DNA from 3 places in the Blastococcus sp. SYSU DS0510 genome. Region 1 is predicted to be linked to each of the others. Evidence: predicted binding sites of a transcription regulator. Region 1 holds the regulator's gene; each other region holds the start of a gene.

What was found. The regulator LexA, encoded in region 1, represses DNA repair genes until DNA is damaged. The targets are predictions, from matches to a motif close to TCGAACANNTGTTCGA.
Region 2: a site for LexA is predicted at 6,209-6,224, ahead of dinB (DNA polymerase IV). Genes of this name have one in related genera too.
Region 3: a site for LexA is predicted at 5,326-5,341, ahead of ACI79P_RS02755 (DUF222 domain-containing protein). Genes of this name have one in related genera too.

The regions. Positions count from the first base shown of each region.
Region 1 is NZ_JBJHAC010000004.1:213,735-223,711, forward strand. It holds gene ACI79P_RS05390 (vitamin B12-dependent ribonucleotide reductase) at 1-800, opposite strand, end outside; gene nrdR (transcriptional regulator NrdR) at 944-1,465, opposite strand; gene ACI79P_RS05400 (hypothetical protein) at 1,925-2,662, opposite strand; gene ACI79P_RS05405 (LysM peptidoglycan-binding domain-containing protein) at 2,773-3,018, opposite strand; gene lexA (transcriptional repressor LexA) at 3,551-4,237, shown strand; gene ACI79P_RS05415 (hypothetical protein) at 4,241-5,326, opposite strand; gene ACI79P_RS05420 (phosphatase PAP2 family protein) at 5,298-6,020, opposite strand; gene hflX (GTPase HflX) at 6,069-7,532, opposite strand; gene dapF (diaminopimelate epimerase) at 7,675-8,547, opposite strand; gene miaA (tRNA (adenosine(37)-N6)-dimethylallyltransferase MiaA) at 8,544-9,464, opposite strand; gene ACI79P_RS05440 (hypothetical protein) at 9,461-9,977, opposite strand, start outside.
Region 2 is NZ_JBJHAC010000010.1:54,695-64,671, reverse strand. It holds gene ACI79P_RS10065 (hypothetical protein) at 1-26, opposite strand, end outside; gene ACI79P_RS10060 (VOC family protein) at 193-690, shown strand; gene ACI79P_RS10055 (class I SAM-dependent methyltransferase) at 783-1,517, shown strand; gene ACI79P_RS10050 (alkaline phosphatase family protein) at 1,514-2,701, shown strand; gene ACI79P_RS10045 (sucrase ferredoxin) at 2,711-3,673, opposite strand; gene ACI79P_RS10040 (cupin domain-containing protein) at 3,687-4,895, opposite strand; gene ACI79P_RS10035 (hypothetical protein) at 4,964-5,230, opposite strand; gene ACI79P_RS10030 (permease) at 5,514-6,176, shown strand; gene dinB (DNA polymerase IV) at 6,290-7,468, shown strand; gene ACI79P_RS10020 (DUF3040 domain-containing protein) at 7,633-8,031, shown strand; gene ACI79P_RS10015 (transglutaminase family protein) at 8,122-9,977, opposite strand, start outside.
Region 3 is NZ_JBJHAC010000002.1:238,148-248,124, reverse strand. It holds gene ACI79P_RS02770 (helix-turn-helix transcriptional regulator) at 1-2,646, shown strand, start outside; gene ACI79P_RS02765 (DEAD/DEAH box helicase) at 2,755-4,530, opposite strand; gene ACI79P_RS02760 (N-acetyltransferase family protein) at 4,769-5,305, shown strand; gene ACI79P_RS02755 (DUF222 domain-containing protein) at 5,411-7,462, shown strand; gene ACI79P_RS02750 (hypothetical protein) at 7,495-7,899, shown strand; gene ACI79P_RS02745 (DNA repair helicase XPB) at 7,912-9,597, opposite strand; gene ACI79P_RS02740 (DUF1905 domain-containing protein) at 9,731-9,977, opposite strand, start outside.

The DNA of each region.
Region 1 (9,977 bases):
GCGCGGATCTTGTCCTCCTCGCGCGCCTTGGTCTCGATGAACTCCTCGATGTCGGGGTGGTCGATGTCGAGGACGACCATCTTCGCCGCGCGGCGGGTCGCGCCACCGGACTTGATGGTGCCCGCGGAGGCGTCGGCGCCGCGCATGAAGGAGACCGGCCCGGAGGCGGTGCCGCCGGAGGACAGCAGTTCCTTGGAGGAGCGGATCCGGGAGAGGTTCAGGCCGGCACCGGAGCCGCCCTTGAAGATCAGGCCCTCCTCGCGGTACCAGTTGAGGATCGAGTCCATCTCGTCGTCGACGGCGAGGATGAAGCAGGCGCTGACCTGCTGCGGGGCGCTCGTGCCCACGTTGAACCAGACGGGGCTGTTGAAGCTGAAGTACTGGTGCAGCAGCATCCAGGTCAGCTCGTGCTCGAAGATCTCGGCGTCGCCCTCGGTGGCGAAGTAGCCGTGCTCGCGGCCGGCCTCGGTGTAGGTGAGCACCACCCGGTCGATGAGCTGGCGCAGGCTGGTCTCGCGCTGCGCGGTGCCGACGGCGCCGCGGAAGTACTTCGTGGTGACGATGTTGGTGGCGTTGATGCTCCACTCGGCGGGGAACTCGACACCGCGCTGCTCGAAGTTGATCGAGCCGTCCCGCCAGTTGGTCATGACGACGTCGCGACGCTCCCAGGTCACCTCGTCGTAGGGGTGCACACCAGCGGTGGTGAAGACGCGCTTGATCTTGAGGCCCTTGCCCCGGCTGGGCGTCTTGGTGCTGCGGCGGGTGCGGGGGCCGGCCACGCGGTCGTCGGTGTCGGTCATGGTGTGGAGCTCTCCCTGGTCGTGTGTCGCGTGGTGCGTCGCGGGGTTGCGCGGTGGTGCTGCGCGGTGGCGGATCGAGGGCTGGGGAAGAGCCGCGATCGGTAACTGCTCGAACTGCTGTCTATCGGGTGGTACCGACACTTCTAGGTGCCGGCGCCGGTGCCGGTGGGGACCGGCTGCCGGGGCGCGGGCGGACCCGTCTCCCCCGGTGACGAGGCGGGCTGCCGGGCCTTGAGCTCGGCGATCTCCCGTTCGAAGTCCGCCACCGAGGTGAAGGACCGGTAGACGCTGGCGAACCGCAGGTAGGCCACCTCGTCGAGCTCGCGGAGCGGGCCGAGGATGGCCAGGCCGACCTCGTGGCTCGGCACCTCCGCGGCGCCGGTGGCGCGGACGGCGTCCTCCACCTGCTGGGCGAGGAGCTTGAGCTGGTCCTCGTCGACGGGCCGGCCCTGGCAGGCCCGCCGGACGCCGGCGACCACCTTGCTGCGGTTGAACGGCTCGCTGACGCCGTTGCGCTTGACGACGGCGAGCACCGCTTCCTCGACGGTGGTGAACCGCCGCCCGCAGGCCGGGCACGAACGACGACGACGCGTGGTGGCGCCCTCGTCGGTCTCCCGGGAGTCGATGACCCGGCTGTCGGAGTTGTGGCAGAACGGGCAGCGCACGGTGGTTCACCTCCTCCGCCGGTGGGCCTGCCACGGGCCGCCTGTGGACCCCCCTGGGGACATCCGGTGGATGCGACGGGGAGAACCTGAGGATCGGCCTGTGGACGGGCTTACAGCTTTGTAACTACTAGATGTAGGGGAACCCTAGGACGGCCCACACAAGATGTGCAAGTGATCGTCGGCTCGGCGTGTTCCGCCCCGACACTGCCGTGCGCAGGCGGAACAGCGGGCGCCAGCCGTCACAGACACACCGCGGCGACACGCCGGCGCGGGCCCCGCCGCGGCGGCCCGGCTGCACAGGGGTCGGTCGGCGCGCGGCGGGCAGGAGCTCCGGCCGCCCGCGCCGGCGCGGGGGCGCAGCCGCCGGGCGCCCCGCCCGCACAACCACGGACGCAGGGCCGGACGCGGCGGGGCGCGCAACCGCGAAGGCCCGGCGCCGGTGCGCGCGCCGCCTGCCGATCAGGCGCTGAGGGACCCGTCCACCCGGGGTCGGCGGGAGTGCGGGATCTGGTCGCTCAACCGCATGGGGCGGGTCAGCAGCTCGGGCTCGAGATCCGCCGGCGGGGTCCAGTCGCGCCCGAGCGGTCGCAGCTCCACGGGCGGCGCGGAGCGCGCGGCCGGGATCGCCCAGGCAGGTACACCCCCGTCCCGGACCGGGGACGACGCGGCCGGCGTGCCCCCGGCGACGAGGGGGACGAGGTCGGCGTCGGCCGCCCGGTGCCGCCCGACGACCGGGCCCGGCGCGATGGCCGGTGCGCGGTGCCGACCGGGCGGGTGCACGGGCACGGAGGAGGCGGTCGCCGCCCGGACCTCGTCGCCCTCGGGTGCGCGTCGGCGACCACCCGTGCGAGCCGGAGCCGACCGCTCGGGGCGGCTGTCGCGCACCCGAGGGAGGCTGGCGGTCGCCTCGGGGTCGGTCGGCCGACCACCACCCGACCGAAGCGCCGGCTGCGCGGCCATCAGCTGCGTCCCGGGACGAGCGGACGCGGGTTCCGGGAGCCGCACGGTGTCCAGCGCCGTCCACATCGCCTGCTCGACCCCGTCGACCACGGTCCGCACCCACATCTGGCACGCGCCGGAGTCGTCGTGCCGCCAACCCAGCAGCTCCCCTGCCCGCCAGGCACCGGCGTGCAGTACGTCGACGGCCTGGGGATGACGGGTGAACACGGCGGCGCGGTTCTCCATGACGCTCGACACGCGACGACCGTAAGCGGATGACCAGCACTCAGCGTGAACGTGCCCATACGCAGGGTTGACGAAGTCGCCGATCCGCATTGTGAACGTCTCGCGTGGTGCAGGGGCACCCGTCAGGGCAGCAGCAGCACCTGACCAGGGGTGATCTGTGCGGTGTCGAGCCGGTTCAGCTGTCGGATGTCCACGATGACGTCCCGCACGTCCCGCCCCTCGGCCACCGCGCCGGCGATGGACCACAGGGTGTCGCCCGGCTCGACGATGACCTGGGTCGTCCCCATCAGCTCGAGCCCGCCGTCGGCCTCGCCCAGCACCGCACCGGCCAGGGCGACCAGCCCGAGGCCGAGCAGCAGAACGGCCACCGCCACCGCCCGGCGCCCACGCGCGGTCAGCCGCAGCGGCGGCCGCGGAGCGGCGCTCCTGCTACCGGGGGCCGTTCGCACGACGGTCAGGCGCCGCGCGGGCTCCCCCACCCGGTGCGCGACGGCCGCTGAGTAGGACGTCGGCGGGGGCAGCACCCGGAGGTGCCGGCCGGGCGGGGTCCCGGCGCCCGCCTCACCTCCACCGACCGGCGACCCGCCGGGAACCCGCAGCGCAGCGCCGCCGTTCATGTCTCCCACCCTCCCGACCGACGTGAGCCGGTCCGAACACACGTTCGATTCGAACGTCTGTCCGATGTCTACCGGACGGGACCGACAGAAGCGATGCGACACGGGGAACTTTCGAACACCTGTTTGAACTGGGCGGCGATCGGCGCTACGGTTCCACTCGACGACGACGGTCGAGCGCTGCACGGGCAGCCGGCGAGGAGGAGACGTGGCGGACTCGAAGGGGACCTCCGGCGCCGGTCGCGGCACCAGGGCAACGGCCCGGGAGGCTGACGGTTCCGCGTCGGTGCGGGCATTCCCCGACCGCACGGCGGACGGCGACGGCCTCACCCAGCGGCAGCGCCGGGTCCTCGAGGTGATCCGCGACTCGATCGATCGCCGTGGGTACCCACCCTCGGTCCGCGAGATCGGCGAGGCGGTGGGCCTGTCCTCGGCGTCCTCGGTCGCGCACCAGCTGTCGGTCCTGCAGAAGAAGGGGTGGCTGCGGCGCGATCCGAACCGTCCGCGCGCCCTCGACGTCCGGCTCCCCGGCGACGCCGCCCGCGGAGTGGCCGCGCACGCCGAGCCGCCGGTGGTCGGTGACGGCATGCAGGCGTCGGCGCCCACCTACGTCCCGCTCGTCGGGCGGATCGCTGCCGGTGGTCCCGTCCTGGCCGAGCAGGCGGTGGAGGACGTCTTCCCCCTGCCGCGCGAGCTGGTCGGCGAGGGCACGGTCTTCATGCTCAAGGTGGCCGGTGACTCGATGGTCGAGGCGGCGATCTGCGACGGCGACTGGGTCGTCGTCCGCCAGCAGCCGACGGCCGAGAACGGCGAGATCGTCGCCGCGATGATCGACGGCGAGGCGACGGTCAAGACCTACAAGCGGCGCGACGGCCACGTGTGGCTGCTGCCGCACAACCCGGCGTACGAGCCCATTCCGGGCGACGAGGCGACCATCCTCGGCCGGGTGGTCTCGGTCCTGCGGCGCGTCTGACCCTCAGGTCCGGCGGCGCAGCCGTCCGGTCAGCCAGACCGCGATCGTCGCCACGCCGGCGGCGATCAGGGCCGCGGCGATCGGCGACCGGTCCGACCGGGTGAGCTCGGCGAAGGAGGGCAGCGGGACAGCGTCGGGGGGAGCCGTGCTCGCCGCTCCGGCCGGCACCGGCACCACCGTGACGGGGCTGGGCAGCCCCTCGCTCGCGACCACGAGCGCTCGGCTGTCGGCGGTGAAGCTGATCGCCTCGCCCTGCGGCGACTCCGGGAGCGCCACCCGCGTCGGCTCCCGGGCCAGCGCACCGACGATGTCGGAACCGGCCAGGGGCCAGACGTAGGCGTCGGTGTAGGTGCGCAGGGCCAGCGCACTGCCGTCGACCGCCACGGCGCCTCCGGTGATGAGGAGCTGCCCGGCTCGGCCCACCGGCCCACCCGGGGTCCCCGTCAGGGTGATGTTCACCGTGCCCACCCGCTCCAGCGGCACCACGCCGCCGTCCACGAGCGCGCCGGCCGGCCGGTACACGCCGCTGGACCCGAGGACCTCCTTGGTGACGAGGTAGGGGGTCCCGTCCGGGGCCAGGAGCAGTGCCTCGGCGTCGTGCGCGCCGTCGGGGTAGGTCATCCGGTGCAGCGCGGCCGTGCCGTCGGGCCAGAGCACGTGGAGCGCCACGGTCGGGCGGACGCCGCCGTTGTCACCGATGTCGGCCACCCAGACGCTGCCGTCGGACGCCACGCCGAGGTCCTCGGGGTCGAACGGGTCGGCCGCACCGGTCTGGACGTCGACGACGGCGCAGGAGGAGTCCAGCCCGTGCACCGCGACCTGGTCGCCGCCGTCGGTGAGGGCGAGCATCTGCTCCCCCACGACCACCAGGCCGGAGAGCTCGGCGAGCCGCGGGTCGGTGATCGAGCACCGGACCTCAGGGGCCGGTGCCGGCGGGGCGGGCGAGGCGGCGGTGGGTGCCACCGGGGCGGGCGCCTCCGCGTGAGCCGGATCGGGCGCCAGCACGACCGTGCCGACGACCAGGGTGCTCGCGGCGAGGAGCCGGCACGTCCGGGCGCGGTCAGGGACGGGGACGGCCTGCTCGGGCACGTACCCAGCGTGACAGAACCACCGCGTCCAGTGCATGAACCACGCCCAACAGGACGATGCCGACGGCGGCCCCGACGAGCGCGTCGGTGACCCAGTGGAAGTCGAGCGACACCATCGCCACCCCCGTGGCGACCGGTCCGACCACGCTCAGCCACCAGAACGCCCGCTGCACGGTCGCCGGCAGCCCGTACTCGACCGCCTGCCAGCGGGCCACCCCCCACATGAGCACCGCATTGGCCACGTGCCCGGAGGGGAACGAGACGCCGTCGGCGTGGAAGAAGTAGGACCCCGGGAACGCCGGCGCCGTGCGCCCGAGGCCGTGCTTGATGGCGTAGACCACCGCGGTCAGCACCCCCAGGGCGAGGAGCACCCGGACCGCCGGCAACCAGGCGCCCCGTCGCCAGAGGAGGTGGCCGACCAGGACGGCGAGCACGACGAGGATCGTGACCCGCCCGCCGAGCTGGGTGACCACCCACACCGCCGGGTAGCCCGGCGTGTCCCGCAGGCCCCAGTCGCTCACGATCTCGGAGACCCGCAGGTCCAGCCGCTCGGACGGGCCGTGGGCGAGGAGGTCGGCGGTGATGAGCACCGCCACGACCAGCGCCGCGGCGACCAGCCACCACGGCGGCCGGCCGACGGGGACCACGGGCACGGCCCGCGGTGCCTCCGTCGCCTGCACGGCTCCCCTGGTCACGCCGCCACGGTACCGGGCCGTGACCGGATCGTGATCAGCGCAGGCCGGTCAGCCGACCGGGACCGCGAACTCCTCGAGCACCGCCGCCAGGGCGCCGTCGACCCGGGCGGTGAGCCGGGTGCCGCCGGCCTCGTGCAGCTCGCCGAGCACCTCGCCGTCGCGGTGCACCCGCGCCACCAGGTCCCCGCGCTCGTAGGGCACCAGCACGTCGACGTCGACGTCCGGGTGCGGCAGCCGCTCGGCCACGAGCCTGCGCAGCGAGTCGATGCCGAGCCCCGTGCGCGCGGACACCCACACCGCACCCGGCAGGGCCTGCCGGAGCATGATGATGTCCTCCTCGCTCATCGCGTCGACCTTGTTCACCACGATCAGCTCGGGCACCGCGGCGGCGTCGATCTCGTTCAGGACCACGCGCACCGCGTCGATCTGGCCGAGCGGGTCGGGGTCGGAGCCGTCGACGACGTGCAGCAGCAGGTCGGCCGCGGCCACCTCCTCCAGCGTGGAGCGGAAGGCGTCCACCAGCTGGTGCGGCAGGTGGCGCACGAAACCGACGGTGTCGGTCAGCGTGTACTCCCGGCCGTCGGGCGACTGGGCCCGGCGGACCGTCGGGTCGAGGGTGGCGAACAGCGCGTTCTCCACCAGCACGCCGGCGCCCGTGAGCTGGTTGAGCAGGCTGGACTTGCCGGCGTTGGTGTACCCGGCGATTGCGACGCTCGGCGTCGCGTTGCGGTCCCGGCTGGAGCGCTGGGTCGCCCGGGCGGTCGCCATGCCGGCGATCTCCCGCCGCAGCTTGCTCACGCGGGCGCGGATGCGCCGCCGGTCGGTCTCGATCTTCGTCTCACCCGGACCGCGGGTACCGATGCCGCCACCGCCGGCGACCCGGCCACCGGCCTGCCGGGACATCGACTCACCCCAACCGCGCAGCCGCGGCAGCATGTACTGCATCTGGGCGAGCTCGACCTGCGCCTTGCCCTCCCGGCTGGTGGCGTGCTGGGCGAAGATGTCGAGGATCAGCGCCGTCCGGTCGACGACCTTGACCTTGAGCACCTTCTCCAGCTGGTTGAGCTGGCCGGGGGTCAGCTCGCCGTCGCAGATCACGGTGTCGGCACCGGTGGCGGCGACGATGTCGCGGATCTCGGCGGCCTTGCCCGAGCCGACGTAGGTGGCGGCGTCGGGCTTGCCGCGTCGCTGGCTCACGGCCTCGAGGACCTGGGAGCCGGCGGTCTCGGCGAGGGCGGCGAGCTCGGCCAGCGACCGGTCGGCGTCGGCCTGCGTGCCCTCGGTCCAGACGCCGACGAGGACGACGCGCTCCAGCCGCAGCTGGCGGTACTCGACCTCGGTGACGTCGGCGAGCTCGGTGGAGAGGCCGGCCACCCGGCGCAGGGCGCCGCGCGCCTCGAGCGCGTAGGAGCCAGTGGTGTCGTCGGCCTCGTCCCACCGCTCGGTCGGGGCGGTACGGGGCTCGAGGTCGGCCTGCTCGTCGACGGGCAGGGCATCGGGGGCGGTCGTCATCGTGTCCAGCGTGGCACGGTCCTTCGAGGAAAGCACCTGAGTTGTCATCGCCGCGTACAACGCATCTGCCCTCCTCCTGCATCCCGATCGGCGGCACGAGTACGGCCTCCGCGAGCGGAGGGCCCCGGGGACCCACGCCGACTCAGCCCGTGAGCCACTCCGCGCACAGGGTGCCGGCCGAGACCAGCACGGCCGGGCCGCTGAGCACCGTCGTCGTCGCGGTCACCTGGACCGACAGGCGGCCCCCGGGGACGTCGACGACGACGGTCCCCTCTCCGGCGCCCTCGGCCCGGAGTGCCGCGTAGGCGGCGGCACACGCGCCCGTGCCGCAGGACCGGGTCTCGCCCACGCCTCGCTCGGAGACCCGCAGCCGCACGTGCGCGCCGGGCTCGAGGACGTTGACCAGCTCGACGTTGACCCCCTCGGCGAACAGCGCCGGGTCGAACCCGGGCGTGCCGGTCAGGTCGAGCTGCTCGACGGGCACCTCGGTGAGGCAGGCCAAGTGTGGGTTGCCCATGCTGACGGCGAGCCCGGCGAAGGTCCGGCCGTCGACCACCGCCGTCCCCTCGCCGAAGGGGCGCGCCGGGCCCATGTCCACCCAGTAGCCGCCGTCGGCACCGGCCCCGACCCGCCGGGCCCCGCCGCGGGTGCCCACCAGCAGGTCGCCGGTGCAGGAGCCGCGGTCCACCAGCCCCTCGCCGACGAGCGCGTGCAGGAACAGGCGGATGCCGTTGCCGCACATCTCGGCGTAGGAGCCGTCGGCGTTGCGGTGGTCCATGAACCACTCGCACCGCTCGAGGTCATCCCCCAGCACGTCCGCCGCGTCCGGGACGTGGGCGCTGCGCACCAGCCGCAGCACGCCGTCACCGCCCAGGCCCGCCCGCCGCTCGCAGAGCCGCCGGACCATCGCGGCGTCGAGGCGGTCGCCGGCCCACACGGTGCCGTCGGGGTCGGGCAGCACGACGAAGTCGTTCTCGGTGCCGTGGCCGATCAGCACGCGGGGCGAGGAGGTCATCGGTCGATCGTAGGCCCGGTGATCACCGCCGCCGCGGCGTCGGCCAGGTCGGTCCGGGCGGCGTCGAACCACGTCGTCGCGGCGTCCCGGCGGAACCACGAGCGCTGCCGCCGGACGAAGCGGCGGGTCGTGGTGACGGTGCGCTCCCTCGCCTCGTCGGGCGTCAGGACGCCGTCGAACTGCGCCAGCACCTGCGCGTAGCCCAGGGCGCGGGAGGCGGTCGGTCCCTCGCGCAGCCCGTCGGCGGCGAGCGCCGCGACCTCGTCGACGAAGCCGGCGGCCCACATCCGGTCCACGCGCGCCGCGACCCGCTCGTCCAGCTCGGCGGGCTCGCGGTCCAGCCCGAGCACCACGGCCGGGTAGTGCGGGCGCGGCTCGGGCAGCTGGGCGCGGAACGGCACGCCGGTGAGCTCGACGACCTCCAGCGCGCGCACGATCCGCCGTCCGTTGCTCGGCAGGACGGCGGCGGCGGCCTGCGGATCGAGCTCGGCGAGCCGGGCGTGCAGCGCGGCCGGGCCGACGGCGGCGAGCTCTTCCTCCAGCCGGGCGCGGACGGCCGGGTCGGTGCCCGGGAAGTCCAGCTCGTCGAGGACGGCCCGCACGTAGAGCCCCGAGCCGCCGACGAGCAGCGGCACCGTGCCGGCGGCCCGCAAGCGGTCGATCTCCGCCCGCGCCCGCCGGCGGTACTCCGCGACCGAGGCCGGCTCGCGCACGTGCCAGAGGTCCAACAGGTGGTGCGGCACACCACCCCGCTCGGCGAGGTCGGGTTTGGCCGTGCCGATGTCCATGCCGCGGTAGAGCTGCATCGAGTCCGCGTTCACCACCTCGCCGCCCAGCCGCCGGGCCAGTTCGACGGCGAGCGCGGTCTTGCCGGTGGCCGTCGGCCCGACGACCGCGACGACCGGCGGCGGCGTCACGCGACCACCCAGTCGGCGACGGGGTAACCGACCCCGAACGGCGCGGCGTCGTGGCGCAGCCGGGCGGTGACGTGCCGGCCGGCGAGCGCGGCCCCCACCGCGCGCCAGACGGGCACCCCCGCGGCCAGCAGACCCGCCTCCGCGGCGGGGTCCAGCGCCGCCAGCGCGGCGGCGTCGCCCGACGCCAGGGCGGTGGCGACCGCGGCGTCGAACGGCTCGGCCGCCGGGTCGAGATACCCGGGCGCCTTCACCGAGCGCCGTGCCGAGCCGTCCCCCATGACCAGCACCCCGACCGGCGCCGGCAGGTCGCGCATCAGCTGGCCGACGTCGGCCGGGCCGACCCCCACGCGGGTGCCGGCGAACGCCGCCTGGTCGAGCAGCCAGGCACCCACCGTGTGCGCGAGCGGGAGCCGCCTCCCCTCGGGGCGCAGCCGGCCGTCGAACGGCAGGTCGAGGTCGACGCCGAAGCCACGGAGGTCGCCGCCGTCGCCGGGACCGAACCGCTCCCCCGGC
Region 2 (9,977 bases), on a different contig from region 1:
AGACGTGGACGGGTGGCGCGGGTCATGGCAACTCCTCGGTCGTCGGTGGTACTGACCGGACAGGTCTGCCCCCGGGCTCCCGGCCGGTAAACGACCGGCGCCGGTCGACCGCCGACCGATGAGTCCGGGCGACGCCGGAGGTCCAACCACCGACACCGGCACCCGGCCGGCGTGCGCAGGAGAGGACCGACCATGCCCAAGCAGATCCCGTGCCTGTGGTTCGACGGCCAGGCCGAGGAGGCGGCGACGCTCTACACCTCGGTCTTCCCGAACTCCCGCATCGGCCAGGTGACCCGGTACGGACCGGGCATGCCGCCGCCCATGCAGGAGGGCGACGTCCTGACCGTCACCTTCACCCTCGACGGCCAGGAGTACACCGCCCTCAACGGCGGCCCGCAGTTCCCGTTCACCGAGGCGGTCTCCTTCCAGATCATGTGCGCCGACCAGGAGGAGGCCGACCACTACTGGGACCGGCTCACCGACGGCGGCGAGGAGAGCATGTGCGGCTGGCTCAAGGACCGCTTCGGCGTCTCCTGGCAGGTCGTCCCCGAGGAGCTGATGGCCCTGCTCAACGACCCCGATCCGGCGCGTGCCCAGCGCGCGACGCAGGCGATGCTGCAGATGCGCCGCATCGACCTCGCCGAGATCCGTCGGGCCGCCGACGCGGTGGACGCCCAGGTCGACGCATAGCCCGACGCATAGCCCGGTGCCCAGGGACGACGGCGCGGCGCCCACCGGCGGGGAAGCGGTGGGCGCCGCGGTCCGCCGCTAGGCTCCGGTGGGTGCCGACCGTTCCCGCCTCGCCGACCGCGGAGCAGCTGCCCGTCCGGACCGCTGCCGTGTGGGCCGCGCTCGACCCGCTGGTCGGCGCCGGGAACGCGCTCCGCGTGCTGGACGTCGGCGGCGGCAGCGGGATGTTCGCCGTCCCCCTGGCCCGCCTGGGCCACATTGTCACCGTCGTCGACCCCAGTGCCGACGCCCTGGCCACCCTGGGCCGGCGTGCCCAGACCGCCGGGGTGGGCGACCGGGTCCGCGGGGTCCAGGGCGACGGCGACCTGCTGCACGAGGTCCTCGCGGACGACGGCGGGTACGACCTCGCCCTCTGCCACTCCGTCCTCGAGGTCGTCGACGACCCCGCGGTCACCCTGGCCGAGATCGCCGGGGCCCTGCGCAGCGCGGGGTGGGTGAGCCTCGCCGTCGCCAACCGGGCCGGCTCCGTGCTCGCCCGCGCCCTCGCCGGCCACCCCGCGGAGGCCCTCGCGCACCTCCGCGACCAGGGCGCGGCGCCGGGTCGGCCGGTCCGCCGCCGGTTCACCCCCGAGGACCTGCTCGCGCTGGTCGCCGGCGCCGGGCTGACGCCGGGTACCTGGCGCGGGGTCTCCGTCGTCGCCGACCTGCTGGATACCGCGTCCGGCGCCGACCCCGCCGCGGTCCGGGACCTCGAGCTCGCGCTCGCCGACACCTCGCCCTACCGCGAGGTGGCCGCGGGCCTCCACCTGCTGGCGACCCGCGCGTGACCGGCGGGGTCGACGGCGCCCTGCCGCCCGACCTGCACCGGCCCGCCTACGGCGTCGCCACCCTGGCCGACGTGCTGCCCGGCGTCGCGGCGGCCCTGGGCAGCCCCGTGCCCCGCGGCGACCTCCCCGTCGACCCCCTGGGCCTGGCCGGGGCCCTGCACGGCGCGCGCCGTGTGGCGGTCCTGCTGGTGGACGGTCTCGGCGCCGACCTGGTCCGGGCCCACGCCGACATCGCCCCCACCCTGGCCGCGCTCGCCAGCCCGGCCGGCACCCTCCAGGCGCCCTGCCCCAGCACCACCCCGGTCAGCCTCGCCACCATCGGCACCGGCCTGCCGCCGGGCAGCCACGGCATCCTGGGCTTCGTCACCGAGGTGCCGGGGCAGGGGCGCACCCTCAACCACACCCAGTGGAGCGACGACCCGGACCCGGCCGACTGGCAGGCCCAGCCCACCGTCTTCGAGCGGGTCGCCGCCGACGGGGTCGCGGTCACCGCCGTCGGCCCGTGGGCCTACGCGGGCTCGGGGCTCACCGTGGCCGCCTACCGGGGCGCCCGCTACACCGGCGCCGTCGGCCCCGGCGACCTCACCGCGCTCATGCGCTCGGCGCTGGACGCGGGACCCCGGGCGCTGGCGTACGGCTACATGGCCGAGCTGGACCTCACCGGGCACGTCCGGGGCGTCGATTCACCGAGCTGGCGCGCGCAACTGGCCCTGGTCGACCGGGTCGTCGAGCAGGTGCTGGACGGCCTGCCCGACGACGCCGCGCTGCTGGTCACGGCCGACCACGGGATGCTCGACGTGCCCGCCGCCACCCGCTTGGACCTGGACGACGAGCCGGACCTCGCCGACGGGGTGCGGTTGCTCGCCGGGGAGCCGCGCGCCCGCTACGTGCACACCGAGCCCGGGGCGGAGGCCGACGTGCTGGCCCGGTGGCGGGGCGTGCTCGGCGACCGGGCGTGGGTCGTGGGGCGGGAGGAGGCGATCGCCAGCGGCGTCTTCGGGCCGGTGGAGGAGCCGCTCTCCGCCCGCATCGGCGATGTCGTGGCCCTGGCCCGCGGCAGCTGGGCGCTGGTCACCCCCCGCCTGGAGCCGGGGCCGAGCCGGCTGGCCGCCTACCACGGGTCGCTCACCGCGACGGAGCTGGCGATCCCGCTGCTCGTCGCCCGGGGGCGCGCCCTGTCCTGACCGGCCCGATCAGCCCGGCGACAGCGCCAGGTGGTGCCAGGTGCGCACCCGGCCCGCCGAGGTGGCCTGGCAGGTCAGGTGGACCGCCTCCGCTGAGGGCCGGCTCTCCACGGTGACGACGACGGTGCCCGCCGCGCGGCCCAGCGTGACCTCCCACCGCTCCGCGCCCGCGTCGGCCGCATCCCGGGGGACGACGCGGACCGGGTGCAGGTCGTCGACGCCGAGCGCGCCGAGCTCCTCCCGCGCGTAGTGCTGGGCGGCCTGCACCGGCGCGGCCAGCCCCGCCCGGCCGCGCAGCCACGGCAGCGCGACCTCGTGCCGGCCGTGAGCGGCGACGACGAGGCCGCCGTCGCCGGGCACCTGGCCGTAGTAGAAGCCGTGGGGGAGCACCAGCATGTTCGCCGCGAAGCGGTCGCCCCCGAGGTGGCTGCACTCCCACACGTCGATCGGGCCCGGGGAGGGCAGCGCGCGGGCCAGCGGCCGGCCGCGCAGCGCGCAGCAGGCGTCGTGGCCGCCGTGCGTGCACACCAGGTACGTCGGCCCGGGCGCCGGCTCGCCGACCGATCCGTCCCACGGGGCGGTGAGCAGGTCGGAGTCCGCCGAGCGCACCGACCACCACAGCCCCTCCTGGCCGATCCGGCCGTCGGCGTAGGCCCAGCGCCGCCCGGAGTCGGCCAGCCGGTCCCCGGGCCGGCGGACCAGCAGGACGCGGACGCCCTCGCGCTGCGCGCGCTCGCTGAGCAGGCGGGCCACCCGCGCGTCGAACCGCGACTGCAGCAGCGCCTGGCGCCCCCACGGGCCCGGCTGCTCGATCAGCAGCCAGCGGGACACCGGGGCGGCCGTCGCGACCCCGGAGTCGCCGCGCGCGAGCGCCTGCACCGAGCAGCGGCCCGCGTCCAGGCGGCCCAGCGGGCGGGCGGGGACGTCGGTGCGGCAGAAGTCGTCGTTACCCGCCGGGCCGGCTGCGGTCACGCCCCCCACCGGGTCACCCGGGCACCCCGGCGTCGGGCACGGTGGCGATCGACTCGGTCACCAGCCGGCGGGCCAGCGTGAGGCGGTCCTCCGGGTCGAGGCCCGGCAGGTCGCCGACCTTCAGCTCGCCGGCGGCCAGCAGCTCGGTCAGCGCCGGGCGCACCTCGCCCGGGAAGGAGTGCGTGCGCCGCCCGGCCACGAGGGCCACCCGGCCCTCGTCGGCGTCGCGCAGCACGCAGCGCAGGTGCCGGCGAAGCCGCAGCACCGTCCCGGGGCCCAGGGACGCGGCGGCCGCGGACTGCGCCAGCGGCGCGACCGGCTCGGGCCGCACCTGGGCCCACGTCCGGCTGCGCAGGCGGTCGGCGACCTCGCCGGGGTCCACCCGGCCGAGCCACTCCCGGAGCCCGTCGACCACCGCGGTGACGTCCTCGGCGATCGTGTCGGGGTCGGACAGCTCCACGCCCAGGGGGAGGGAGGTGCGCAGTGCGCGGTCTTCGGCCGCCAGCTCGCGCACCAGGTCCAGCACGGACTCGGCGGCCGCCCAGCGGGTCACGGAGTGGATGCCGACGGTCAGGTGCGCGCTGATCTCGCCCAGGGCCTTGGCCGAGTGCAGGAACCCGCGCGGCAGGTAGAGGGCGTCTCCGGGGCGCAGCACCGCGTCGATCACCGGGGCGCGCTCCGCGGCGGCGGCCACCTCGGCCGCGCGGTCGCTCCACGGCTGGGTGCGCAGGGGGTCGGGCAGCACGGGCTCGTGGATGGTCCAGTGCTTCTCGCCGGCCACCTGCAGCACGAAGACGTCGTGGACGTCGTAGTGCGGGCTGAAGCCCTGCGAGGACGGCGGGGTGATGTAGGCGTTGACCTGCGTGGGGTGGCCGAGGTCGGCGGCCAGCTGGTCGGCGAAGGCGATCAGCGGCGGCCAGAGCCGGTGCAGCCCCTGCAGGACGACGGTGCTCCCGTCGGCGAACAGGCGCAGCACCGCGTCGGAGGAGACCTGGTCGGCGATCTCGGCGCCCGCCCCGCCCGAGGTGGTGAACCGCTTGGGGTCGACGACGGCGCCGTCCTTGGCGATCCGCAGGAAGGGCGTGCGCAGACCTCGCCGGGAGAGCAGCTCGTCGACGGCGGGCAGGTCGAGCAGGTCGGTGAAGGAGTTGCCGGTGTCCTCGGCGCGGGTCAGGAGCGGGTGCCGCGCCCAGTGCTCCCGCGCGAACCGCTCGGGTGCCATGTCCGTGCACCGCCGCAGGGCCGGGCGGAGCTGCGGCTCCGCCCGGCCCTGCGCGGTCGGGTTCTCGGTCAGGCCGAACCGTCCGCGCCACCGTCGGCGCCGCCGTCGGCACCGCCGTCCGCGCCACCGTCCGCGCCACCGTCGGCACCGCTGTCCGCACCGCCGTCGGCCCCGCCGTCGTGGCCGCCCGGGGCGCCGGAGGCGCCGTGGTCGGCCGTGCCCGCGCCGCTGTCGGCCGGGCCGTGCGCACCGCCGTCGGCGCCGCCGTCGGCGCCGCCGTCGGCGCCACCGTCGGCCCCGCCGTCCGTGCTGGTCATCTCGTCGTCGAGCGCCATGGGCTCCTCCGCTCTCGTGCGTCCGGACCGCCGTGCGGCGGCCCCGGTCGGTGCAGTACCTCCCGCGTGCTGCCCTGACACCTGCGCTCCCACCAGCGGTTCCGCCCCGGGACCACGGGGGGCGGGCGCCCGGACGCCGGCCCCCGACCCCGAATGTGACGATCCGGTCACGGCTTCGCGGTGCAGGTGGGCGCCCGGGCCGCCGGCGGGCATCCCCAGGAGGTCGGCGTGGAGCACACCGCGCCTGCACCGTGAACTGCACGACGACCGGAGGAGTGAGCTCGTGACCGAGAGTCGTACGCGAACCGACACCACGTTCGAGGACAACGTCATCCGCCAGGAGGCGGTCGACCGGCCGGCCGAGGGGGCGACCGCGACGGCGCCGGTGACGGGTCCCGCCGTCTCCGCGCCGCCCCGGCGCGACCGGGTCCGGTGGGGCCCGGTGTGGGCCGGCCTGATCGTCGCCGTCCCGACGTTCCTGCTGCTGCAACTGGCCACGCTGGCCCTGGGCTGGTGGGACATCGGCCCCGGGGCGACCGGTAACAACGCCGACTGGATCAGCGGGGTCAACGGGCTGATCGCCCTGTTCCTCGGCGGGCTCACCGCCGGCGCCAGCGCGATCTGGCGCGGCCTCAGCGACGGGCTGCTGCACGGCATCCTGGTCTGGGCGCTGACGGTGGTCGCCATCGTCTTCCTGACCCTCTTCGGTGGCGGCGCCCTGCTGGGCTCGCTGGCCGGCGTCGTGACCGACGTGACCAACATCCAGCAGGCGAACCTGCCCGACGTCGCGGCCGGCCAGGCGACGGACGTGGCCACGTCGGCCGCCAGCTGGGCGGTGCTGGGCCTGGGGCTCGGGATCGCGGCCTCCGCGCTGGGCGGCGTGCTGGGCGCCAAGATGTGGCCGAGCCGCAAGGACGCCGAGCGCCAGCGGGTCGCGGCCGGCTGACGCCCACCCGCACCGCTATCGTCGACCCCGGATCGAACAGGTGTTCGATCCGGGGTCGACGTGCGGAAGGGGACGGCGTGGGGCGGGGTGGCGGTCGTGCGGCGGGCTGCACCGTGCTGCACGTCGACATGGACGCCTTCTTCGCCAGCGTCGAGGTGCGCCGCCGGCCGGAGCTCGCCGGCACCCCGGTCATCGTCGGTGGCGCCGGCAACCGCGGCGTGGTCACCTCGGCCACCTACGAGGCCCGCAGGTACGGCGTGCACGCGGCCATGCCCACCGCGCGAGCGCTGCGGCTGTGCCCGACGGCGACGGTCCTGCCGGGGGACATGGCGCTCTACGCCGAGGTGTCCCGGGCGGTCATGGCGCTGTTCCGGTCGGTCACCCCGCTGGTCGAGCCGCTGAGCATGGACGAGGCGTTCCTCGACGTCTCCGGCGCCGGCCGCCGGCTGGGCGACGCCGCGGAGATCGGCGAGTACCTCCGGGCCCGGGTCTTCGACGAGCAGGGCATCACCTGCTCGGTCGGCGTGGCCGGCACCAAGTTCGTGGCGAAGCTGGCCTCCACGCACGCCAAACCCGACGGGCTGCTCGTCGTCCGGCCGCCGGAGGTCATGGGCTTCCTCCACCCGCTGCCGGTCGGTGCGCTGTGGGGGGTGGGGCCGAAGACGGAGGAGACCCTCCTGCGGCTGGGGCTGCGCACCGTGGGCGACCTGGCCCACGTGCCGGCGAAGACGCTCCAGCGGGCACTGGGGGTGGCGGCGGGCACCCACCTGCACGAGCTCTCCTGGGGCCGCGACCCCCGGCGGGTCGTCCCCGACGAGCCCGAGCGCTCCACCGGCGCGGAGGAGACCTTCGCCACCGACGTCGACGACCCGCGCGTGGTCCACCGGGAGCTGCTGCGCCTGGCGGAGCGGACGGCCGGCCGGCTGCGCTCGATCGGCTGCCTGGCCCGCACGGTGAGCATCAAGGTCCGCTTCGCCGACTTCACCACGATCACCCGCAGCCGCACCCTCGGAGCGCCCACCGACGTGGGGCAGGAGCTCTACGACACGGCCCGCGCGCTCTACGACGCCCTGGGGCTGGACCGGACCCGCATCCGGCTGGTCGGCGTCCGGGCCGAACGCCTCGTCGAGGCCGGTTCGGCCCCCCGGCAGCTCGAACTGGGGGCCCGCGAGCACGGTCGCCGGGAGGCGGAGCTGGCCGCCGACCGCGCCGCCCGGCGTTTCGGTGCCGGCGCGGTGCGCCCGGCCACGCTCCTGGGTTCCTCGGGCAGGGTCGGGCGGCCGGGTCGTTGACCTGCCCGGACGCGCCGGGGGACGCACCCGGAGGAGTGATCGGCCGACGCGCTCGGCGGCTCGCCGTGGCGTCGCCTTTCGCCGCGTGCAATCGGCTCGTATCCTCGAAGACACCGTCGGCGGGAGCCTCCGACGGAACTGGCTCCGCCCATTTGGAGGTCGACGTGCCGCTCTCCGAGCACGAGCAGCGTCTGCTGGAGCAGATCGAGCGCGCCCTCGTCGATGACGATCCGAAGTTCGCATCCTCGGTCCGCACCGGCGATCGCCGTCAGAAGGCTCGCCGCAGACTGCAACTCGGCGGGTTGCTGGTCCTGGTCGGCCTCGCCGTCCTGGTGGCCGGCGCCGTCGCCGAATCCGTTCCGCTGGGGGTCCTCGGGTTCCTGGTGGCCTTCGGTGGTGCCGCCCTCGGGGTGCTGCACTACCGCGCGGCCACCGGTGCCGTCGAGGCCACCGGTCCCGCCGGGTCGCGCGGCTCGACCGCGGCCGGCCGCGGCGGCCGGAAGGGCAAGCAGCCGATGAAGAACCGGCTCGAGGAACGTTTCCGCCGCCGCTACGACCAGTAGCCCCACGCACCCGCCCGGCCGCCGTCCCGCCCGGACGGCGGCCGGGCGCGTCCCGGGCGGCCAGGGCAGAGGCCCTGGGTCCCGGCGCCGCTAGGACCAGGAGCCCTCGCGCACCGACCCGCCGGCCGCCCTCCGCCCGGCACGGTCGAACCTGTCCCGGGTCCACCGTGCGACCCGCGCCCGCGTGCCGGCGACGAGCGAGGCCGGCCACAGGAGCGCGCGCAGCCGCGCCGTCCGGGGGCGGGACGCGAGGAGCCCCCGGCGGGCCGTCCGCAGCGCCGTCCGCAGCTCCGCGGGCGGCGGTGCGCTGCCCGGACGCCCGTAGCTGGCCGCCTCCTCCGCCTGCGCCAGCCGGCGCACCGCCGCCATCGACGACTCCGCCGCCGGGCCACCCGGCCCACGGCTGACCGCCCGCACGAGGGCCTCGGCCACCCGGCGCGGTGTCCACGACGGCTGCAGGTGCACGCCGAGGTCCGTGGCGGTGGCGCACAACTCCGCCCAGGAGCCGGTGGCGGCGTCCCCCGCCAGCCGGCGGCGGCGCTGCAGCGTGCGCACCACGGCCGGCGCGGCCACCGCGGCCCCGCCGAGCGCCAGCAGCCCGGCGCCGACCAGCAGCGGGCCCCGGTCGGTCGCGGTCCCCGCCGCCGGGGTGGCCTGGGGCACCGCCCCCGGCAGCCGGTCCGTCCGGGGGAGCGCCGGCGGCGGGGTCGTCGGCGCCGCGGGGACGGCGGGTGCGGCGTCGACCCGTTCCTCGGCCGTGGTCCGCGGCGACCAGGGGAGCTCGACCTGGCGGTCGGCGGCCAGCGGCGTGGGGTCGAAGGGCACCCAGCCCACCCCCTGGAAGTACACCTCCACCCAGGCGTGCGCGTCGTCGCTGGTGACCAGCCGGGTCCCGTCGGGCTGGACCTCGCCCGGCGTGTACCCCAGCGCGACCCGGGCGGGGAGACCGGTCTGCCGGACCAGCACGGCCATGGCGCCGGCGTACTGCTCGCAGTAGCCGCGCTTGAGCCGCAGGAAGTCCACCAGGTCGTCGCCGCTCGTGCCGGGAGCGGTGGAGAGGCTGTAGACGAACCCGTTGGCTCGGTCGGTGAGGTAGCGCTGGATGCGCAGCACCTGCTCGTAGGGCGTCGACGCGCCGGCGGTCAGCCCGGCGGTGAGCTCGGCGATGGCGGGGTCGAGCTGGGGCAGCACGCCGAAGCGCTCCTGCACCGGGTCGTCCGCCGGCAGGGGGAGGGCGCCGGAGAGGAGCTCCTCGGAGGGGCGCGGCTCCACCGCGGTCACCCGGTAGGCCAGCCCGGCGCTGGTGACGTCGCGGCCGAACACCGTTCCGGTCGCGTCGTCGAAGCGCCAGGCGGCCTCCTCGCCGGCCACGCGGATCGACAGCGGGGAGGTCGGCACCGGGAGGAACCGGTCGTCGTGCTCCAGGACCTGGACCTCGGCGGACACCTGCCGCGTCGGCTGGCCGTCGGGCAGCGGCGCCAGGAAGCCGTCGTCGGCCACCGAGGTCTCGCCGTCGAGGTTGCTCAGCGACCACCCCGTCGCCGGCTCGTACTCGTCGAGCGCGACGGCGCGCAGGTAGCCGGGGTCCTCGACCGAGCTGCCCAGGCGGAGCAGCGGGACGGGCTCGGGCAGGGTCAGCTGCCCGCGCAGCTCCGCCGCCGGGTCGAGCGAGGTGCCCGTGGCCGACCCCGTCCCACCGCCCAGCCCGGTGGCGAACGAGCCCTCGGGCAGGGTGGGCACCGCGGTGCCGACGACGGCCCCGGCCGCCACCGCGACCACGCCGATGCGCACGGCCGTCCCCGCGCCGCCCGCGGAGCCCTGCAGCATCCGGCGCTGGTCGGCCCACAGCAGGACGGCGAACCCGGCCGCCGGCCCGACCAGCGCGACCAGCCCGATGCCGCCGGTCACCGTGGCCACGGGCACGCACACGAGGGGGAGCAGGGCCG
Region 3 (9,977 bases), on a different contig from region 1:
CCGGTGCGGCCCCCGGCGGACGGCCAGGACCTCGGCAGCCCGCTCCCGCACCGGGCGGCTCCGCAGCCGGTCGAGGACGGCCGCCTGCAGCTGTTCGAGTCGGTGGCGGGCCTTCTGTGCGAGCTGGCGGCGGCCGGCCCGCTGCTGGTGCTGCTCGAGGACGTGCACTGGGCCGACCGGTCCAGCCGCGACCTCCTGCGCTACCTGCTGGCCCGGCTGTCCGACGAGCCGATCGCCGTCGTCGCCTCCTACCGCGCCGACGACCTGCACCGCCGGCACCCGCTCCGCCCGTTGCTGGCCGAGCTCGTCCGGCTGCCGGGCGTCGAGCGCCTCGACCTCGCCCCGCTGCCCGACCAGGCGCTTGGGCAGCTGGTGCGTGACCTGGCACTCCGCACCGGTGGGCTCCCCGACGACGCGATCGACGACGTCGTCGCCCGCGCGGAGGGCAACGCCTTCTACGCCGAGGAGCTGCTGGCCGCGGGGCTGCACGGCGAGGGGCTCCCGCTCGCGCTGGCCGACGTCCTGCTGGCCCGGGTGGAGCAGCGCTCCCCGGCCGTCCAGCAGGTGCTGCGGGTGGCCGCTGTGGCGGGGCGCCGGGTGCGCCACGAGCTGGTCGCGGCGATCGGTGAGCTGCCGCCGGACGAGCTGGAGCGGGCGTTCGCCGAGGCGGTGCACCACCACCTGCTCGTCGTCTCCGACGACGGTCGCTACCGCTTCCGGCACGCACTGCTCCGCGAGGCCGTGCTGGCGGACCTCCTCCCGGGCGAACGGGTGCGGCTGCACGCGGCGATCGCCGGCTACCTGGACGCGCACCCCGACGCCGGCACCGCCGCGGAGCGGGCCCACCACGCCCGGGAGAGCAACGACCTCGCCGGTGCGTTCGCCGCCTCGCTGGAGGCTGCTGTGCACGCGTGCCGCGTGGGCGCCCCCGCCGAGCAGCTGCAGCACCTCGAGGCTGCGCTCGCGCTCTGGTCGGCCGTGCCGGATGCGGGCGAGCGGGCCGGCCGGGACCAGGCGGCGCTGCTGGCCGAGACGGCGGCCGCCGCGCGCACCGTGGGGGAGCTCCACCGCGCCGTGGCCCTGCTCCGCTCAGCTCTGGAGGTGCTCGGCCCGGACGGCGACCCGGCCAGGCGCGCCCGGGTGCACTACACGCTCGCCCAGGCCATGGTGCGCGTCGAGGACGTCACCGGTGCGCACCGGGAGAGCGCCGCGGCCATGGCGCTCGTGCCCGCGCAGCCGCCGTCGGAGGAGCGCACGTGGGCGGCGGCCACGTTCGCACGGTTGAGCTACAGCAAGGGCGACCTGGCGGAGGCGGAGGCGGCGGCCGAGGAGGCGCTGGCCGCGGCCGACGTGCTGGGCCTGGAGGGTGCCTGGTCCGACATCGCGGTGACCCAGGTGCGCGCGCTGCCCGGAGCCGACCCCGTGGCGGTCCGGGCCCGGCTGGACGAGGCGCTGGCACGGGCCCGGCGGTCCGGAGACGTGGACGTCGAGATGCGGGTGCTGTTCAACCTCGCCACGGTGTCGTTCGAGGCCGGCCGCATCGGCGAGGCGCTGGAGTGGACCCGGTGCGGCACGCGGCGGGCGGGCGACCTCGGCATCGAGTGGTCGTACTACCCGGCCGAGCTCCGGCACCTGCAGGTGACGGCCCTCTACATGACCGGGGAGTGGGACGCGAGCCTGGCGGAGGCCGACCTGCTGGCCCGGGTGCCGGAGATGGCCGCGCACGTGCGCGCCGCCGGGCTCCTCGTCCTCGTCGGGCGGGGGGAGCCGGCCGCGCGCGAGCGCGTCGACTGGGCCCGCGGGCTCATCCCGCGCCTCGGCGCGCACGTGCTCCTCGACCTCGTCACGGCCGGTTCCGAGATCGATCTGGCGGCGTGGCAGGGCGACGCCCGGACGGCCGTCGACGTCGCCCTGGCCGCCAGTGGGCGGCTGCAGCGTGCGTGGACCGACCACCTGGGCGTCCTGCGGCTGGCCGGCACGGCGCTCGCTGCCGTCGCCGACGCCGCAGCCGCGGCCCGGAGGGCCGGGGACGTGGCGGAGGAGTCCCGGTGGGCCGAGGTCGGTGGGGAGCTGGTCGACGTCGCCGGTTCGGCGGTCGAGATCTACCGGCGGTGGTGGGGCGACACGATGGGCGTCGAGGCGAGGGCCTGGCAGGCCCGGGTGGCGGCCGAGGCGGCCCGGCTGCGCGGGGACGCCGCACCGGAGCTGTGGCGCGCGGCGGTCGAGGCGTTCGGGTTCGGGCACGTCTACGAGGAGGCGCGGTCCCGCCGGCGGCTCGCCGAGGCGCTCCTGGCCACCGGCGACCGGGCCGGCGCGGGGGAGCAGGCACGGGCCGCGCACGAGGTCGCCGTCCGGCTGGGGGCACGGCCGCTGCGGGAGGCGGTCGAGGCGCTGGCACGCCGCGGCAGGCTCGACGTCGCCGGCATCCGGGCGGTCGACGTCTCCGCCGTCCTCACCCCGCGGGAGGCGGAGGTGCTGCGGCTGCTGGCCCTCGGGCGCACCAACCGGCAGATCGGCGCGGAGCTCTACATCAGCGAGAAGACCGCCAGCGTCCACGTGAGCAACATCCTGGCCAAGTTCGGCGCGGGCGGCCGCACCGAGGCCGTCGCCATCGCCGCGAGCCGGGGCCTGCTACCGACACCGTGATGAATCGCGCCGAGTGGGGCCCGGAGGGCTCCGCGCAGGCGCGATGCAGCGGCTCAGTGCGTCAGGGGGACGGCACCTGGCCGCGGTGCGGTCCGGAGGATCGCAGTGTCACAGCATCGTGCGGAGGCGCTCGCGGCGGGCACGGAGGACGTCGACCGACGCCGACGCCGACGGCGGGCCGGGCACCGACTGGCGGAGCTGCGTGTGCACCACGGCCTGCGGCTGCGAGGTGCGCGCCGCCACCCGGTTGACCAGCCGGTTGATCTCCCGCCGCAGCTCCGCGGCATCGCGCCACGAGCGGCCGGCGTCGTCCTCGTCCGGGTGGTCCTCGACGACCATGAAGTCGTCGGCGTCGTCCCGGTGGCTCTGGGCGATGCGCAGCCGCAGCTCCTCGTCGCGCTTGGCCAGCAGCGACGCCGTCTGCTCGGGGGTGAGCAGGCCGGGGATGCCGAGGAAGTCCTCCTCCTCGGGGGCCACGACCGTCGCCGGGCGGCCCTCACCGGTGTGCGCCGTCCCCCCGTGCAGGACGTGCGCGAAGCGGGCGTCGGCCTCCAGGGCCTCCCACTGCTTCATGCCGTCGGGGTCCTTCTCCTTGGGTGGCAGCGGCTCGAGGTCGAGCTCGTCGCCCTGCACCGTCTTCGGCGGCGGCATGACGTGGTTCCGCTGCTCCTCCATCGAGGCGGCCAGCGTCAGCAGCGGGCGGACGGCGGGGAGGAACACCGTGGCCGACTCGTGCGCGGCCCGCGAGCGGACGACGCGGCCGACGGCCTGGGCGAAGAACAGCGGCGTCCGGTAGGAGGTCATCCACGCGAGGACGGCGGCGCGCGGCACGTCCACGCCCTCGGAGATCATCCGGACGCAGACGGCGATCCGCGCCGACCCGGTCGCGAACCGCTCGATCTTCTTCGACGCCTTCGGGTCGTCCGAGAGGATCAGCTCCGGCGCCTTGCCCGTCACCCGGCGCACGATCTTGGCGTAGTCGCGGGCGTCGTCCTGGTCGCTGGCGAGGATCAGCCCGGCGGCGTCGGGCATGCCGCCCTCCTCGCGCAGGTGCGTGATCCGGTCGTCCATCGCGGCGATGACGTGCGGCACCCACTGGCCCTTCGGGTCCAGGGCGGTGCGCCATGCCTGCATCTCCACCGACTTGGTGCCGGCCTCGCTGAGCGACGCGGCGACGACCTCGCCGGCGGAGTTCCGCCAGCGCGACGTCCCGGTGTAGGCGGCGAAGACCACCGGGCGGACCACGTTGTCGGCGAGCGCCTCCTTGTACCCGTAGGTGTAGTCGGCGCGGCTGACCAGACCGCCCGCCTCGCCCTCGAAGGTGTCCTCCTCGTAGCGGACGAAGGGGATGCGCTCGTCGGGCTTGGTGCGGAACGGCGTCCCGGTGAGGCAGAGCCGGCGCGCGGCCATGCCGTAGGCCTCCTCGACCGCCTCGCCCCAGGAGAGCCCGTCGCCGGCGTGGTGCACCTCGTCGAGGATGACCAGCGACTTGACGGCGGTGGCGCGGGCGGCGTGCAGCATCGGCTTGCCGGCGACCTGCGCGTAGGTGGTGACGTAGCCCTGCGTGCCGGCGCGCACCGGGCCCACGGCGTTGGTCAGGTTCGGGTCGAGGACGATGCCCATCGCGTCGGCCGCCTCGGCCCACTGCAGCCGCAGGTGGTCGGTGGGGGCGACCACGACCACGCGCGCCACCTCCCGCCGCGACAGCAGCCGAGCGGCCAGCGTGAGGGCGAAGGTCGTCTTCCCGGCGCCGGGCGTAGCGGTGACCAGGAAGTCCTTGGGGGAGGCCTCCTCGTACTGGCCGAGGGCGGCCTGCTGCCATGCCCGGAGCGGTCGGCTGGTCGTCTGCGGGGCCCGGGCCGCCGCTGCTGCTGCAGTCGCCATGTCGGGACCCATCTTCGCTGCCGCGCGGACGACACGCCCAACCGGTCTCCTGCCGCGCGCCCCGCCGGGCGGCACGTATGGCCGCGTGCCAACAGGCCTGTGACCTGGCCCTATGTCCATCGTTGCGAGGTCGGTGTGGCGATCGTCATGGCGTGGACGGACCGGCTCGTCACTCCCGTCGGCCCCGGGGATCCCAGGCGTCCCCGGCGGCATCGCGGTCACTTGACAGAGTCCGGCGGTGCGCTGGCTGACCGGTCCCGACCAGGTGACCTCGCGGCTGCGGGCGGAGCTCGTCGCCTGCTGGCGGGACGTCGCCAACGCCGGGGGAGCGGTCGGCTTCGCCCGGCAGGTACCGGTGGACGACGGTGTCGTGGCGCCGGTGGTCGACCGGCTGGTCGCGGGGCTCGACCCGCGGCTGTGCCGGGTCCTCGTCGCCGAGCACGAGGGAGAGGTCGCCGGCTGGCTGGTGCTGACCGGCAACGCCGACCCTGTCGCGGCGCACTGGGCGCGCGTGACGCACGTCCAGACGGCGCTGCCCTCCCGGGGTCGCGGCGTTGGTGGCGCGCTGATGACCGAGGTGGCCCGCGCGGCGCGCGACGACCTCGACCTGGACTCGTTGCGGCTCGAGGTGCGTGGCGGGATGGGGCTGGAGACGTTCTACGCGCGGTACGGCTGGGTGGTCACCGGCTGCTGGCCGGGAGCTCTGCAGGTCGCCCCGGACGACCGCCGCGACGAGGTGCTGATGGGCCTGGACGTGCGGCCGGCCGGCGGCTGATCGGCGAGAACTGTCAGAGGTCGAACGTATGTTCGATGCATGACGGACGGGTGTGCAGCCGACGACGCGCCACCGGCCGGGTGGGCGTCCGGTCCGCTCGGCGCGGTGCAGGCCGCTGACCGGGAGATCGCCCGGCAGACCGCGCTGCGGGCCCGGGCGATCGCCGAGTTCGCCGCGACCCGCCCGGCATCGGTCGACCGGCAGCCCGGCGAGCCGGGCGCCATGAGTGCCGATCGCCGGGCGTCGCGCGCTGAGGTGCTGTCCGGGGTCAGCGAGTGGGCGACGCAGGAGCTCGCCCTCGCCCTGTCCCGCACCTCGCAGTCGGCCGAGGCGCTGCTCACCCGGTCCCTCAGCCTCGTGCACCGCTTGCCAGGGACGCTGGACGCCCTCGAGTCGGGGGCGCTGCACGACGGGCATCTGTGGCCGATGCTCGGCACCGTCGCACCGATCGCCGACGCGGGGATCCGGGCGGAGGTGGAGGCCGAGCTGCTCGCCTGGGCCGCCGGCCGGGTCACCAGCCCGGCGCAGCTGGGTGACAAGGCGCGCCGGGTGGTGCTCCGGCGGGACGCCCGGGACGCCGCCGGCCGGCTGACCCGGGCGCTCCGCGAGCGCGGCGTCTCCGTCCGGCCCGGTGCCACCGACGGGACGGCGGTCCTCAGCGCGCTGCTCTCCGTGCCGGAGGCGCAAGCCCTCCTCGACGCGCTGGGTCGGTACGCCGACGCCCTGGATCCCACGCCCGACGACCGGCGCACCCGCGGGCAGAAGATGGCCGACTGCCTGCTCGATCTGGTGCTGCGGCCGGGGGAGAACGATCTCGCGCCCGTGCAGGCGCAGCTCACCCTGGTGGCCGGGGTGCGCACGATGCTGGGGGGCGACCAGCCGGGGGAGATCAACGGCCATGTCGTACCGGCCGAGATGGTGCGGGCTCTCGCTCGCGCGCTGGGCCTCCTGCCCGACTCTGCGGCACCGGCTGGAGCCGCACGGCCGGTCGACGCGGCGGCACCGGCACCCGCGGAGCCGGACGAGCCCGCGCCGCCGGAGGAGCCCGCGCCGCCGGAGGAGACCGCGCCGCCGGAAAAGACCGCGGAGCCGGACGCGACCTGGTCGCCCGGCACCCGCCCACCGGACGCGTGGGAGGAGGAGACCCTGGCCGACTGGTGGGCCGCCACCGAGGCGCGGGTGCTGGAGGAGTGGGGCGGCGCGGAGGCCCCGCCACCCGAGGAGCAGGTCCGGTTCTGGGAGGAAGCGGCCCGCTGGGAGGCGATGCCGGCCGCGGTGGACCTCCTCCCGTGGCTGGACCCTGATTGGAGCGTGGACGACGGCCCGTGGTCCGAGCCCGGCCCCGAGCGGGGCTCCGGCCCTGCCCCCGCCGGCGCACCGCCGCAAGACCCCCGGCTCACTTCTGCGCTCGCCGACGCCCCTTCGCCTGGGGCCGGTCCTTGGGCGGCCGCCGACCGTGCCGTCGAGGCGGCGGGGGCGGTCCTGCTGGATCTGGAGCGGGCGGTGGCTCGGGCGAGAGGTGCGGTGGCGGCCGCGGAGGTGGCTGACGCGGAGGACGAAGCCGATTGGCGGAGGAGCGAGGGAGGGCGGATCTCCTCGGCCTCTGATGCCCTCACCGCACTCGGAGCCGCGACCCAGGCCCAACGCACCGCGCTCGCGCAGCTGCTGGACCGGACCGGTGGCGGTGGGCTGGTCGACCGCCCGCGGATCGCGGTCGTCGACGAGCTGACGGGTGCGCTGGTGGCGCTCACCGACACGGATGAACTCCGCCGGCGGTCCCGGTGCGAGGCCAGCGCCTGCCGGCAGAACCCGGCCTGCTGCACCCACGACCTGAGCGCCTTCCCGGGCCTCGGCGCTCCGCCGCCGACCGACGGATACCGGCCGGGCGCCCGGCTCGACCGCTTCGTGCGGGCTCGCGACCGCCGGTGCCGGTTCCCCGGCTGCCGCCGGCCGGTACCCAGGAGCGGCGAGCTGGACCACGACCGGCGCTGGCCCGAGGGCGAGACGAGCGCAGAGAACCTCGTCGGCTACTGCACCCCGCACCACCGCGGCAAGCACCAGGCCCCGGGTTGGCGGCACGAGCTGGCCGCCGACGGCACGCTCACCGTGACCACCCCCAGCGGCCTGGTCGCCTCGACGTCCCCACCGCCGTACTGATGCGCCCCGCGACGCCGCTACGGTGCGGGCGCATGACGCGGTTCGTGATCGACGCACCGACGCTGCTGCACCTGGTCGCCGAGGGCATCGAGATCGCGCCAGGTCACCAGCTGGTCGCCCCGCAGGTGCTGCGCTCTCAGGCGCTGGAGCTGCTGTTCGCCGCCGTCGCCCGGGGAGAGCTGACCGAAGCCGGAGCGCTGGAACGCCATGACGCCATGACCCGCGTGAAGATCCGCTCGCTCGGTGACCGGGTGTCGCGGCGGGTCGCCTGGCAGATCGCCCGCGAGCAGGGTCTGCCCTCGACGACCGCCGCCGAGTACCTGGCTGTCACCCGGCTGCAGGCCGACGCGTTCGTCTCCGTCGACCCGGCAGCTCGGGCGCGGGCCGAGGGCGTGGTGCCGGTCCGCTCCGTCGACCAGTTGTCGACCCGCGGGTGACCGGCCCCGGGGTCAGTCGGCGGGCTCGTCCACCCAGTCGGGGCCGTTGACCTCACCGGGACCGGCCAGGTCGGCGGCGTCGACGATCGTGTACGCGTAGCCCTGCTCGGCGAGGAAGCGCTGCCGGTGGGCGGCGTACTCGCTGTCGAGGGTGTCCCGGCTGACGACGGTGTAGAAGTGCGCCTGCCGGCCGTCGGCCTTGGGCCGCAGCACACGGCCGAGGCGCTGCGCCTCCTCCTGGCGCGACCCGAAGGTCCCCGACACCTGCACCGCGACCGCGGCCTCGGGCAGGTCGATGGAGAAGTTGGCGACCTTCGAGACCACCAGCGTCTTGATCTCGCCGGTGCGGAAGGCGTCGAACAGCCGCTCCCGCTCCCTGTTCGTCGTCGACCCCTGGATCACCGGGGCGTCGAGCGCCTCACCCAGCGCCTCCAGCTGGTCGAGGTAGGCGCCGATGACCAGCTTCTGCTCGTCGGGGTGCCGGTCGAGCACCCGGCGGATCACCGGCAGCTTCGACTGCGCGGTCGCCGCGATCCGGTACCGCTCCTCGGGCTCCGCGACGGCGTAGGTCATCCGCTCCTCGTCGTCGAGCGCGACCCGCACCTCCACGCACTCGGCCGGCGCGATGTAGCCCTGCTGCTCGATGTCCTTCCACGGCGCGTCGTAGCGCTTCGGCCCGATCAGGGAGAAGACGTCGTCCTCGCGACCGTCCTCGCGCACCAGCGTCGCGGTCAGCCCCAGCCGGCGGCGGGACTGCAGGTCGGCGGTCAGCCGGAAGATCGGCGCCGGCAGCAGGTGCACCTCGTCGTACACGATCAGGCCCCAGTCCTGCGCGTCGAAGAGGTCCAGGTGCCGGTACTCGCCCTTCCGGCGGGTGGTGATCACCTGGTAGGTCGCGATGGTGACCGGCCGGATCTCCTTGCGCTCGCCGGAGTACTCGCCGATCTCCTCCTCGGTCAGCGTGGTCCGCGCGATCAGCTCGCGCTTCCACTGCCGCCCGGAGACGGTGTTGGTGACCAGGATGAGCGTGGTCGCCTTGGCCTCGGCCATCGCCGCCGCGCCGACCAGCGTCTTCCCCGCACCGCAGGGCAGCACGACGACACCCGAGCCGCCCGCCCAGAAGCCGTCCACGGCCTCCTGCTGGTAGTCGCGCAGCTGCCAGTTGTCCTGCTCCAGGAAGATCGGGTGCGCCGTGCCGTCGACGTAACCGGCGAGGTCCTCGGCCGGCCAGCCGACCTTGAGCAGCGCCTGCTTGAGCCGGCCGCGCTCGGCCGCGTGCACCACGATCGAGTCGTCGTCGATGCGGGCGCCCAACATCGGCGCGACCTTCTTCGACCGGATGACCTCCTCGAGCACCGCGCGGTCCGAGGACGTCAGCACCAGCCCGTGGATCGGGTTCTGCGCCAGGGTCAGCCGGCCGAAGCGGTCCATCGTGTCGGCGACGTCGACCAGCAGCGCGTGCGGCACGGGGTAGCGCGAGTAGCGCACCAGCGCGTCGACGACCTGCTCGGCGTCGTGGCCGGCCGCGCGGGCGTTCCACAGCGCGAGCGGGGTCACCCGGTAGGTGTGCACGTGCTCGGGGGAGCGCTCCAGCTCCGCGAACGGGGCGATGGCCGCGCGGCACTCACGGGCCAGCGGGTGGTCCACCTCGAGCAGCAAGGTCTTGTCCGACTGGACGATCAGGGGGCCGTCAGACACGCGTCAACTCTCTCCATGGGGCGGGGGCTGCCCACGGTAACGCCGGGGGGCGACACGACCTTCCCTCTCGCCGGGGTCGGGGCCGTCCTCGGGCTCTACCTGCTGGCGGTCCTCGGCCGGGTCGGCTGGATGCTCACCCGCCGCTACCAGGTCCCGGAGCCCGGCTGACGGCGAGCGCCACCCGCACTCGGTCGCCGGCGCGCAGCCCCTCGGCGTCCCGCACCGGCTTCTTCACCGGCAGCAGGTAGGAGCCGCTGCGCGCGTCCGGGAACACCGAGGTCTCCCACGAGGTGCCCCCCACCGTGACCGCCACCCGCACGGAGCCGAAACCGGCGCGGGCACCGGCGCCGAGCTCCCGCACCTCGTCGGCGACCGCCGGC